2 linked regions of the Flocculibacter collagenilyticus genome follow. The main gene of each other region encodes a partner of the protein of the gene in region 2 in a complex. Links are inferred from orthologs where the notes say so. Each region holds a gene or a part of one and is shown on either strand. Other genes may lie near its edges. The genes, in order: uvrD and uvrB.

Evidence for each region.
Region 1: the proteins of uvrB (region 2) and uvrD are in contact, whole or in part, in a crystal structure (PDB 7EGT), measured with the Thermus thermophilus proteins. The link is inferred for Flocculibacter collagenilyticus from one-to-one orthologs. Residues at the interface, in WP_096411307.1 of Thermus thermophilus: Glu23, Leu25, Arg26, Asp27, Gly28, Glu29, Arg30, Phe31, Arg55, Glu326, Asp327, Phe328, Glu379, Ser382, Gln383, His398, Gly400, Arg401; in WP_096412145.1 of Thermus thermophilus: His654, Arg656, Phe657, Gln666, Asp668, Glu669, Lys680, Arg681, Leu682, Ser683, Lys685, Tyr686, Ala687.

Annotation. Positions count from the first base shown.
Region 1 is NZ_CP059888.1:78,158-84,587, forward strand. Bases 1,477-4,453 are described here. They hold uvrD (DNA helicase II), read right to left. Parts: upstream 4,061-4,453; coding sequence 1,892-4,060; downstream 1,477-1,891. Other genes in these bases: HUU81_RS00335 (tRNA(Met) cytidine acetyltransferase TmcA), read left to right, coding at 1,477-1,876; HUU81_RS00345 (PEP-CTERM sorting domain-containing protein), read left to right, coding at 4,426-4,453. Outside these bases: more of HUU81_RS00335, read left to right, coding at 1-1,476; more of HUU81_RS00345, read left to right, coding at 4,454-5,034; HUU81_RS00350 (NRAMP family divalent metal transporter), read right to left, coding at 5,155-6,430. UniProt on the Escherichia coli protein: A helicase with DNA-dependent ATPase activity. Unwinds DNA duplexes with 3'-5' polarity. Translocates on single-stranded DNA with 3'-5' polarity. Initiates unwinding more efficiently from a nicked substrate than double-stranded DNA.
Region 2 is NZ_CP059888.1:1,561,909-1,568,298, reverse strand. The notes cover bases 2,342-5,278. They hold uvrB (excinuclease ABC subunit UvrB), read right to left. Parts: upstream 4,842-5,278; coding sequence 2,841-4,841; downstream 2,342-2,840. Other genes in these bases: HUU81_RS06945 (MATE family efflux transporter), read right to left, coding at 4,853-5,278; HUU81_RS06955 (class I SAM-dependent methyltransferase), read right to left, coding at 2,342-2,848. In the rest of the region: HUU81_RS06965 (DUF2254 domain-containing protein), read right to left, coding at 41-1,378; HUU81_RS06960 (DUF2164 domain-containing protein), read right to left, coding at 1,651-1,899; more of HUU81_RS06955, read right to left, coding at 1,904-2,341; more of HUU81_RS06945, read right to left, coding at 5,279-6,229. UniProt on the Escherichia coli protein: The UvrABC repair system catalyzes the recognition and processing of DNA lesions. A damage recognition complex composed of 2 UvrA and 2 UvrB subunits scans DNA for abnormalities.

The sequences.
Region 1 (6,430 bases), 1.5 Mb from region 2 along the record:
ACAGCGTTTTATCGATGTCTCTAGTGATTGTACTGAAACTGATGCAGTTAAAACATCAAGTCAATCTCACGCAAAGGCTCGTTTATTTAGTGACAGTTATTTACTCGCAGCATCGCACATCAACACCACCACTGAGCTTGTCGATGAGCGATTTAAAACGGCAGATCAATTAGACGCATATACTGCGATTAAGCAGGTGGTCACGGGACACCGTAATAGACCGTTAGTGATTAAAGCTGACCGAGGTCGAGGTAAAAGCAGTGTACTAGGTATTACCGCGGCTGAATTATTACTGTCTAAATTGTCACATATTGCGGTAGTGGCACCTTCTATTTCTGCGGTAAAACCGTTATTTGAGCAAGCAAGCCAGTATTTGCTAAACGCGCCGTGGAGCGGTGCTGCCTCTATCACGCTGCTTACAGAAGGTGGTGAACAGAGAACTCTTACCTTTATTCCACCCGATCAAATAGAGCAGCAACTTAATCATTACCAATTAGTACTTGTGGATGAAGCTGCTGCCATTCCAACGCCTATTTTGACGGCTATGTTATCAGGACACTCTCGTCTTGTGTTTTCCACCACGATTCATGGCTATGAAGGGACGGGTAGAGGCTTTGATGTTAGATTCAAACAAGTGTTGAATAAGTTAACACCAGATTGGCGACAAGTCACAATGAGTGCACCAATTCGCTGGCGGCAAGGCTGCCCGTTAGAGCGTTGGACTAATCAACTCTTGTTACTCGCACCGCGCAAACATACACATGCGCTGAGTCAGACGAATGTAGAGCCAGATGCGATAAAGTTTGACTTAATAACTGCAACAACCCTAAGCAATGACGATGAGTTATTGCAGCAAGTATTTGAACTACTGGTATTAGCGCATTATCAAACGACACCGCAAGATTTAAAATATTTACTTGATGCACCAAATTTAGACGTACATATTGCAACAGTTTCACAGCAGGTTGTTGCGGTTACGTTAGTATCTAAGGAAGGAGAGTTACCTACACAGTTAACTGAAGAAATTAGCCAAGGTGTGCGCAGGCCACAAGGGCATTTAATGGCGCAAACATTAATTAATCACTGTGGCATTCCCCAATCTGCCAGCCTAAAGATAGCGCGGGTTGTGCGTATTGCCGTTGAGCCTAATGTACAAGAGTGTGGAATAGGCTCTGACTTTCTTAATTATTTGAAGCAATATTACATCAACGCCCAGTTCCATTTATTATCAACCAGTTTTGGTGCATCGACATCGCTACTCCGCTTTTGGTATAAAGCAGGCTATTTGCCGATTCGTTGTGGTTATAAACGCGATGCAGCCAGTGGCGAACACAGTATTGCGTTATTGCTACCGCTGGACGATGAAGGTAATACCATTGCGGCAATTGCATATCAACGATTTTGCGCGAGTTTTCCCATCCAGTTAAGTACCGTATTTGCTGACTTGGACGCTGCGCTAGTGTGCGAGTTGTTCAGTGCCGCTTTTGCTAAAAAGGCCGACAGGTTAAATGTAACCACCTCGCAAGCTACTACAGCGCCTAGTCGAATAACGCCACGAATACACAATTCGTTAGATGAGTACGAAATTACCACGTTACACGCCTATGCTCATTTTAATAAAGATTATTTCAGTGTTGAGGTTGTGTTAAAGCACTACGTAATAAAGCAGCTAGTGAGTGGTGTATTAAGCACTTATTATTCGAATGACCAATTGAACAACCAAGTGAATGACAGCCATTTACTGATCATGCGAGTATTACAAAATAAAGCCTTAGCTGAATGTTGCACACACCTAGGTTTGAGTGGCAAAAAGCAGCTAGAGCAGCAAATGCGCACGGTGGTTAGCAAGCTGCTCTCTAACGATGAAGTGGTTTAATAACGCAATTTGCGCCTATACGGCTTCTAATCGCGCATATCCTGTCACTAGCCATTTAGTGCCCACCGCATCAAAATTAATTTGTATGCGGGCACTGTCGCCACTTCCTTCATAATTTAATACCGTGCCTTCACCAAATTTAGGATGTAGTACACGTTGCCCTAAATTAAATCCGGTTGATTCGAAAGCAACATGGCTAGCTGCAGGAGCAAATCGACCTGCATTTGATGGCCTAGTGACGGCTGCACGCATGCGTATTTCTTCAATACATTCATCAGGGATTTCGCGGATAAAGCGCGAAGGACGATGGTATTTATCCTGCCCATATAAACGGCGTGTTTCTGCATAACTGATATACAGCTTTTGCATTGCACGCGTAATGCCTACGTAACATAAGCGCCGTTCTTCTTCTAATCGGCCCTGTTCTTCCGCCGATTGTTGGCTTGGAAACATGCCTTCTTCAACACCTGCCATGAATACCAATGGAAACTCTAACCCTTTGGCAGAATGCAGAGTCATTAATTGTATCGCATCTTCAAATTCATCGGCCTGATCATCCCCTGCTTCAAGTGCAGCTTGTGATAGAAACGCCTGTAATGGCGTCATATTTTCCGTATCTTCACTGGGCGTAAATTGCTGACAAGCCGTGACTAATTCTTGTAAGTTTTCTATGCGGGTTTTAGCTTTTTCGCCTTTTTCTGCTTGATACATGGCATACAAGCCACTGTCACGAATAATGCTGTCTGCCTGTTCATGTAAGAGCTTGTCTGCAATATTATGCTCAAACGCTGTAATCGTATCAATAAAGTGCTGAATGGCATTCGCTGCTCGGCCAGATAAAAGCTTGTCATTAATGCAGGTTAACGCAGCTTGCCACAGCGTTGCCCCATGTTGTTTAGCGGTGTCTCGAACGGTTGCCAATGTGCGTTCACCAATCCCCCTTGCTGGGGTATTGATAATGCGCTCAAAGGCAGCGTCATCATTGCGGTTTGTAATAAGGCGCAAATATGCCAACGAGTCTTTAATTTCTTGTCGGTCATAGAAGCGTTGCCCACCGTAAATGCGGTATTTTAGATTGGCCTGACGGATCGCATCTTCCAGTGCCCGCGATTGAGCATTATTACGATATAAAATGGCGACATCGTTTAATGTATTACCTTTGCTTGACCATTGCTCAATGGCGTTAACTATAAACCTTGCTTCGTCTAATTCATTGTAGGCAGCGTATAGTGAGATTGGCTCGCCTGCATCGCCATCAGTCCATAATTCTTTACCCATACGCGCACTATTATTTTCAATGAGTTGGTTGGCTGCTTTTAGAATGGTATTAGTTGAGCGATAGTTTTGTTCTAGCCGTATTGTTTGCGCGTTAGGAAAGTCATTGGTGAACTTGTGAATGTTTTCTATTTTGGCGCCGCGCCAGCCGTAAATTGACTGATCATCATCTCCAACTATCGTAATGTTGCCATGTTCTCCGGCTAACAGTCGCAACCAAGCATATTGTACGGTGTTAGTATCTTGAAACTCGTCTACCAAAATATGCTCGAAGCGTTGTTGGTAATGGCGCAATAGTGGTGGATGCTTTAATAGCGTTTCGTGTGCGCGTAACAAAATTTCTGCAAAATCGATTAAACCAGCACGGTCACAGGCTTCTTGATAACTTGCGTACACTTTTAGCATTTGCTTTTCGGTGTGATCGTAGCTTTCAATGTGCTGTGGGCGCAGCCCTTCATCTTTTTTATTATTAATAAACCATTGCACTTGCTTGGGTGGGTAATGCTTCTCGTCTAAATTTAATGCTTTAAGGGTGCGGCGAATAAAGCGATATTGATCGTCAGAGTCTAAAATTTGAAACGTCTCAGGCAAGCTTGCTTCTTGAAAATGTGTGCGTAAAAATCGATGGGCTAGCCCATGAAATGTGCCAAGCCACATCCCGCCAACATGACTGCCCATTAAAGTTTGCACTCTGCCTCGCATTTCAGCAGCCGCCTTATTAGTAAAGGTAACAGCCATGATACTAAACGGTGACGCTTGCTCGACTTGCATCAGCCAAGCAATGCGGTGTACTAACACTCGGGTTTTGCCACTGCCAGCACCTGCCAGCACTAACATGCTTTGCAATGGTGCCGATACCGCTTCACGCTGGCGGTCATTTAAATGTTCAATAAGATGAGAAACGTCCATAATTCGCCTGATTAGTTCTGGTCACCTGAACAGCATTGAGATGTGTCGACTGCCGATGAGCGGTATAAAAAATAGATAAAAAGTGCTGTATATTATAACAGTGGTTAAAAATTATGAAATGGAAATAAGATTAAAATCGCTAATAAAATATTGTCAGTAAATTTTACATAAGAAATGCTGCTCGTTACTTAGAAGCAGTAAAGTTGATGTTTTATAATGGCTTTTTAAGTTGGTTTGATTATTGCTTTAAGCATAAAAATTTTGTTGTACCACTAATAAGAAGTAATCCATTCATGAAACAGTCCATTCTTTTTGTGCTTTGCTTATGTCAAAGTGTATTCTCTTTTAACGCCTCGGCTACGCTTATGGCAGATCATTACATTCCGTTCTGGGATGACAATAATGAAACGGTGGCAAACGAAATGATGTTCACCGCGGGTAATTTATCATTATCTGTAACAGCGTGGACTGGTAACTTTGATGCATCGGGTAATCAAATTGAAGGTTGGAGCCAAGTTGTGGGTAACGATCTTGGTGTGTTTCGTGATGATAGCGGCTTAGGTGTATTGTCATCATTGAATGATGGCAATGATCTGGATGCGGGTTCTTCAAGTGATTTTGCTAGCGATCCTGATGAAGGCTTATTATTTGTTTTTTCAAATAAAGTCAGTATTTTTGATATTTTTGTTGGCGACTTAGATTCAAGCGATGACATTAACTTTTCAGAAGTTAGCTTATCGGCATTAAATGACATCACAATAGGTAATTCAGCAATTGGCCTAACTGGCCCGCAGTTTGAATCAGAGTGGCCATTTGAATTTAATGGCAGCTTTTCAGGTTCTGCATTTATGGTTTGGGTTGATGACTCACGCGACGATGTTGAAATATTGGGTGTTGCAACCATCCCTGAGCCAGCCACTATTTTTGTTATTGCCTTGGGGCTAATGATGATCGGTGTGCGCCGCATTGCATAATCTACACACATAGGCATTAAACATATTGCACATTGAATGAGTCGCAGCCCCCTGCGGCTCATTAATCTCACACATGCTTACACCACACTCTTGTTTAGCTCAACACCCTTGGCTAATTAGTTAGCCAAATCGCCAATACAAAAAATAACCACTAAATATAGTTAATAACGATAGACTGCTTAAGGTATACCATTTAAACACACCTGTTGGCTGGTGCGCTAAAGGCACTTTGCTAGAGGTAATCACTTTGTAATTAAGCCAAGCATAAATCGGTGCGCTAACGAATGACACTGTGGTGACAAAGTCTAATAGCGCTTTGATGTCCGCAGTAAAATCGTAAATGATCCACCAACCGCCTATTGCTAACATGAGTAAGCTAGATACATACACGCGATTACTAATTACATTAACCCTATCGGCGTTGGCCTCTTGCGAATGATTAATCGGTGTTACTTTATTCGACTGATGAATAACATAGGCACGCTTCCATACTTGTGGAAAGCCATCAGACACGGCAAACGTGGTAGAAAATAGTGCAATGAAAGTGATCACCGCCATTAAACTCCAGCTCCATTCACCTAAGGCGCTACTATAAATACTAACTAATTGGCTAGCAAATGCAGCGGCTGAATTAGCAAACGAAACCCCTTGGCCAAACATCAGTAATGCTCCAAGCCAGGTAAAAATTATGGCCAGTATAAAACTTGTTAAGTAGCCAATTTTAAAGTCTAGCGTGGCATCTGTAACGCCAATTAATTTACCTGATTGCTTGCGTGATAAGGTCCATAGCGAATGCCAAACCGACACTTCCAACGAAGTAGGCATCCATCCCATTAATGCAACAATAAACGCAATACTGGTTGCGGCAGTTAGCGTGTTAAACATATCACTGGTATTAATAGCGCTAGCTGGAGTAAAGCCCAGTCGTGAGATAGCCGCTAACCATGCAAGTACGCTAAAAACAGCAAGTATTAGCATCATCCATTTCAACAAGCGATTCAGTAGGGCGTAGCGGCCAATAATTAAGATAACGATGACGGTAAATAAAATGAAGCTTGCCCACTGCGATAAACTCAAGAGGTCGCCAAACAAATTGAGGGCGAGTGCAGACGTCACAATTGTAACGCCCGCTTGTACAAAGAACATGGTAATAAAGGTGAGCAGCAAAAACAGGTAGAATGCCCAGTTACCTACATCTTTATAGCCGTCGAGTAAGCTTTTTCCAGTGGTGCTGGCGTAAGTAGGGCCGAACAAAAAGAATGGATACTTAATGACGTGAGCTAATAAAATAAAGCCAAGTAAAGCAAAGCCGAAATCAGCACCAGCGCGTGTGGATTGCACAATGTGAGATACGCCAATACTGGTAGCCGCCCACACTATACCGGGGCCAAGCAAT
Region 2 (6,390 bases):
GCTCTGATGAAGCGTGTAAAGCTGTTTAAATATAGAAGGCCTAGGCATGATTAGACAAGACTTCCATTAACTTATCATAACGAAGTTTAATATCTTCTAAATCGTTCGGCTCGTTAACACTCGCTTGGCTACCGCGGAAAATCATATTGCCTTGTCGCTCAATCGCGCTTCGTTGTTCTTGTGTATTAGCTTGTTTAGCAATAGCAGTAAGCGCTTCTAACAGCCTTATGATTATTGAAATACTCGTCATTCCGTACTGTCTTACTTGATCGAATGCCTCGTTTAACATGCCAGAAAAAGTGACCGTTTTGGCAATCACTCTTAGTTTATTATTATCGTCAAAACGATGGGGGGAAGGAAATGACTTGTCAGTAAGATAACACATTGTAGAAGCTAAGCGGTCTACACAACCTAATGCGGTATAAGGGTCGTTAATACCCGGAGATAAAGCACGAATAGCCACTTCCACTAATTGTCTAATAGCAAATTCTGCATCTTGCTCGGGTGTTCGTTGTGTTCCAATAAAAAACAAATCAGCCAAGTTATTCGTAGTTTTTGCATCAATTCGCGTTTTACTACATACCGTAAGTAAACATGAGCCTGTAAAAATATAATCGCCTGGACTGATATCAAGTTGAACTATGTAGTCGTATTCTGTTGCAAATGCCAATAGCCTTTCATGATCAACCGCCTGCAAATAACCACTGCGCGGTGCCGTTATCTCGAATTTATTATCCGCATAACTTTTAACAATACTCTCTACTTCGTCATCCGATAAATTAAGCCCTGAATCGCTACTGCCAATCGCAGCGGGAAATATTCGACGCACTTGATGGGTAAGCTCGCTATACACATCTTCACAAACGTTATCAGCTTGAATGGATGCTGACACATGATGAATAAAGTAAATAAGCACGCCAACGCTTAATATTGCTAATACCAAGCCAAACAGAACAGATAAATTTGGTACAAAATAATGCTCACCAGATAAATGAATTGCTCGCAAAATAATTAGGCAATAAATAAACGTTGAAATAAATGTACCGAGAACAAATTGCACTCCTCTGTCGGTCATAAAGTTACGCAATAATCGAGGACCAAATTGTGAAGAGGCTAAAGTAAGTGCAACAATAGTAATTGAAAATGCCACACTGGTGACATTAATCATTGAACCTGCAATCATGGTTAAGATAGAGCGAGCGCCTTCAGGGCCAACCTCCCCTAACATTTTTGTGATAAAAGTAATGTTGCCTTGACGGGTTTTATCTAGATCTATGAATAGAAATGAAAGGTAACCTGAAAATACGACCATCAAGGTAGGAATAAACCAAAAGCTGGCACGAATGCGCTCTAAGTAATTATTTAATAATGTTTTCATTCACGCTCGCTTTATAAGCACTATTCGTTATCGGTAGATTCAGGTTAACGGTATCTTGAATATAAATCCAATTTAAATTCAATACGTTAGTGTATAGTTAGGTATAGAATATATGTATACATATTGCAACGAAGGGTAAAAATTACTGCCATTCTATACACTTCCCTACACCTAAAAATAGCAGTTGAATGGTTAAGACGTGAGCTGTTGTAATCAGTGGCTATCAGCCTTACTTAGTATTGCACTACTTGCTACTAAAAATACTAGCCATACTAAACAGGTGTTACTTGCTCTATTTCGTACAGAGCATCATTAATAAGCTCTACTTTTTCCGAAATAACTTGCTGCGCATCGTTTATGCCTTGATTGTAATAGTAAACACCAAAGTGCTGAGCAATAAAGTCTAGCAGAAAATCAGCGTCGAATTGCCCCAAATCATAATCGAGTTCATTTTCAAAATAAGTTTGTAGCTTGCTGATTAAAAACGCTTTTTGCTGCTCATTTAATACTATTTTCTTCACTGCATTAACCTTGTTTCTTAAACTTATATAACATCACTTTTAGGCTTTTTTCATCGTCTAACTCAGGAAAATCAGCATGATTTTCTAAGCGCTGTTCAAAAGATAACGTCGGACAATGCTCAGCAACCTGTTGATGTATAAAGTCAGTGCCAAGTTCAGGCGCGTTCACGCATAGCATTACGTCTGCATTTTCCGTGGCTAAGTCAGGAATTTTTCTAAGTAACTTTTGATAGTCTGACGTTAAGATAAAACTGCCTTTTTGAAAGCTCGGTGGATCGATAATAATTAACTCATAAGGACCAGCTTTCTTAATTTTGCCCCACGATTTAAAAATGTTATGGGCTAAAAACTTGGCTTTTGAGGAATCAAGCTCATTTAAGTGATGATTTTTTTGCCCTTGCGCCATTGCAGATTTATTCATGTCTACATTAACAACATTGTTTGCACCACCATCAATAGCCGCTAACGAAAAACCGCACGTATATGAAAATAGGTTTAACACATTTTTATTATTGGCTTGTTCTTTAACCCATTCTCGGCCATTTTTCATATCAGGAAAAACGCCCGTATTCTGTCCATCTCCGGGGCGAGTTATAAATTTAATGCCGTTTTCATGCGCTATCACAGGAAGCTTAGGAACTTGAAGAAGAGTGTTCGTTACATACTTATTTTTTGTTTCTACACCATGACGATATTGAATAACAATAAATCTGACTTGCTCGCTAAAATTGGCTTCTTGGCAATCTACTAATGCTTGTTCTAGTGTCGTAAACTCTGCGTCGGATAGTTCATTAAACACAGTAACAAACCAACCTTCACCGTAATAATCAACATTAATAAACCCTAAATTAGGGTACGTTTGCCCGCGACCATGAAATAACCTTTTCAATTGACCCTGTTCAACAGGAGTGCTTTTTAACTTATCTATAATATTATTATAATCAGACACGCTTTAGTGCTTCCTGTAATTGCATTACCTTATCTCTTAACGCAGCTGCTTCTTCAAACTCAAGGTTTTTAGCATGTTCCAGCATTTGCTTCTCGCACGTTTTTATTTCATCTGCAATCTCTGCAGGCGTTTTCATTACGTATTTAGTTTTCGATTCTGCAACGTTTAAATAAGTTACATCTACTTCATCGTCACCCACATCCATAATATCGGTAACTTTCTTATTAAGTGCTTGTGGAGTAATGCCATGCTTAACATTATATGCATGTTGAATTTCGCGGCGGCGATTGGTCTCGTCAATTGCCCGCTGCATTGAGCCAGTAATCTTATCGCCATATAAAATTGCTTTACCACGTAGATTTCGAGCAGCACGGCCGATAGTTTGGATAAGAGAACGATCTGAACGTAAAAAGCCTTCTTTGTCTGCATCTAAAATCGCAACTAAAGAGACTTCTGGCATATCTAACCCTTCTCGTAACAAGTTTATCCCAACTAACACATCAAACTCGCCAATCCTTAAATCGCGTATAATTTCTACTCGCTCTACAGTGTCGATATCAGAGTGTAAATACCTTACTTTAACACCATGCTCAGACAAGTAATCGGTTAAGTCTTCTGCCATTCGTTTGGTTAAAGTCGTTACTAATATTCTTTCTTTCAGTTCTACGCGTTGGTATATTTCAGACAATAAATCATCAACTTGCGTGGCGACTGGCCGCACTTCAATCTCTGGGTCAAGCAGTCCTGTGGGTCGTACAACCTGCTCTGCAACTTCACCGCATGATTTTTCTAATTCGTACTTACCGGGTGTTGCAGATACATATATAGTTTGAGGTGTAATGGTCTCAAACTCTTCAAATTTAAGCGGACGATTATCTAGGGCAGACGGTAACCTGAATCCATACTCAACTAAATTTTCCTTACGCGAGCGGTCGCCTTTGTACATGGCACCTATTTGCGACACGGTAACGTGCGACTCATCAATAATTAATAATCCATCCGAAGGAAAATAATCTATTAATGTTGGAGGCGGCTCACCCGGCGCGCGTCCAGACAAATAACGAGAGTAGTTTTCAATCCCAGAGCAATATCCAAGCTCGTTCATCATTTCAACATCGAACATTGTACGTTGCGAAATGCGCTGTTCTTCAACAAGTTTGTTATTACTTAATAATTGCTTCTTACGTTCTTGTAGCTCTACTTTTATTTCATCTATTGCTGAAAGGATTTTTTCTCTCGGCGTTACATAATGAGTTTTAGGGAAAATAGTGGCACGTGTGGTGTGTTTTTCAATGGCACCAGTTAGAGGATCAAACAAGCTTACTCGCTCTATTTCTTCATCAAAAAGCTCAACTCGTACACCAAATTTATCTGAATCAGCAGGGAATATGTCAATTACATCACCGCGAACACGGTATGTGCCACGCTTAAAGTCGATATCGTTTCGGGTGTATTGCATTTCAGCAAGGCGGCGTAAAATAACACGCTGGTCCATTAAATCACCAACTCGTAAATGCAATAGCATTTTCATGTAAAGCTCAGGATCACCCAATCCATAAATGGCAGAAACAGATGCAACGATGATAACGTCTCGACGCTCCATTAATGCCTTAGTGGCAGACAAGCGCATTTGCTCAATATGTTCATTAATTGATGCGTCTTTTTCGATAAACGTATCGGAACTGACTACATAAGCTTCTGGTTGATAATAGTCATAATATGAAACAAAGTATTCAACAGCGTTATTAGGGAAAAATTCTTTCATTTCACCGTATAACTGTGCGGCAAGCGTTTTATTATGAGCCATTAACAATGTTGGGCGATTTACTTCTTGGATTACATTCGCCATGGTGAATGTTTTCCCCGTGCCCGTTGCCCCTAAAAGCGTTTGTTGCGCTAACCCGTTTTCTAGCCCTTCAACAAGCTGCTTGATTGCGGTGGGTTGGTCACCGCTAGGGGTATAAGGTGACGATAATTGAAAATTTCTTTCCATTTTCACGGCTCCTAGACTTCAGAATTTAGCTGAGGGTTCGCTTCTGCTTGCTGTTTAAATTGAGTCATAAACCATTTATAAGCAATCATTGCTGTACATACATTACCAATTAAGGCACCAATAAATAACCCTTGAATATCATAGAAATAACCACCTAAATACGCAAACGGCACATAGAAAATGAATAGGCGTACAATACTCAACAATAACGCATTCATCGGTTTATGTAGCGCATTAAATGAAGAGTTACTTAATATAATAACGCCTTGTAAACCGTAACCGAGCGGTAAAATGTAGATAAATAATTTAATGATAGAGATAACGTTTGGATCGTCTGTAAAAATGTTTGCAATAACACCCGCTAGGGTAACCAGCAAAATATAAACAACTAATTGCCATGCCAAAACAAACTTTAATGTTTTTTTATAGGCCTGCTCTACCCTTTCCATTTTGCCTGCACCGAAGTTCTGGCTAATAAAAGGTGGTAATGTCATAGACAGGGCTAATACCACCAAGCTAGCAAGCGACTCAATTCTTGAACCAACACCAAAAGCTGCAACCGCTTCTTTACCATACGTTGCAATAATTGCCGTTAAAATCGCCATAGCGGCGGGCGTAAGCATATTAGCCCCGGCTGCCGGCATACCTATCTTCATTATTTTTGCCGCTATTGGAGCAAATACACGTGGTCTAGGCGGCAATTTATGAATCAGTTCTTTCTTAACAGCCAATATATATATGATGATGCAAAAGCCTATCGTCCATGCAATCACACTTGCAATGGCTGCGCCCTGAATGCCCATGGCGGGAACCGGACCAAAACCAAAAATCAGTATTGGATCTAAAATAGCATTCATTGCCCCACCTAAGGCCATTATTATGCTTGGCGTTTTAGTATCGCCGCTGGCTCTTAATACACTATTGCCTATCATTGGTGTGATTAAGAAAACACTACCAAAAAACCATACTTCCATATATGAATGAATTAATGGAAGCAATGCCGGTGTAGCTCCCAAAGCAGTAAATAAAGGCTCTATTAAAAAATAGCCGGCTGTGGAAAGTAACCCGACTAAAATAAACGAGAGTAAAAGCGAGCAAGTTCCATCACTTTTGGCCTCATCTACATTTCCTGCTCCTAGTGCTTTGGCAATAATTGCTGACGTGCCAATACCTAGGCCTATAGCTAAGCTAATTACTGTAAAGGTAATTGGAAAAGTAAAACTAATCGCTGCTAGTGGTTCAGTGCCCAGCATGCCTACAAAGAATGTGTCTACTATATTGAACGTCATTAGCAACACCATTCCCATTATCATAGGTACTGTCATGCGCTTTAATGTATTGGGAATATCGCCTGCCAATAAGTCTACAGGTGGCTTAGATTTACTCATTAATAAGTCGCAACCTAATTGATAAGAAAAGAGAGTTAAGTATTCTAAGCAATATGCCGCCTGCATGCTATTTAAATTCTTTCAAAATTAGCATATTAAAAGGTATTACTTAGCAGATATATACATAAGTATAACTATAGGAACGCGTTACCATGTTCTTT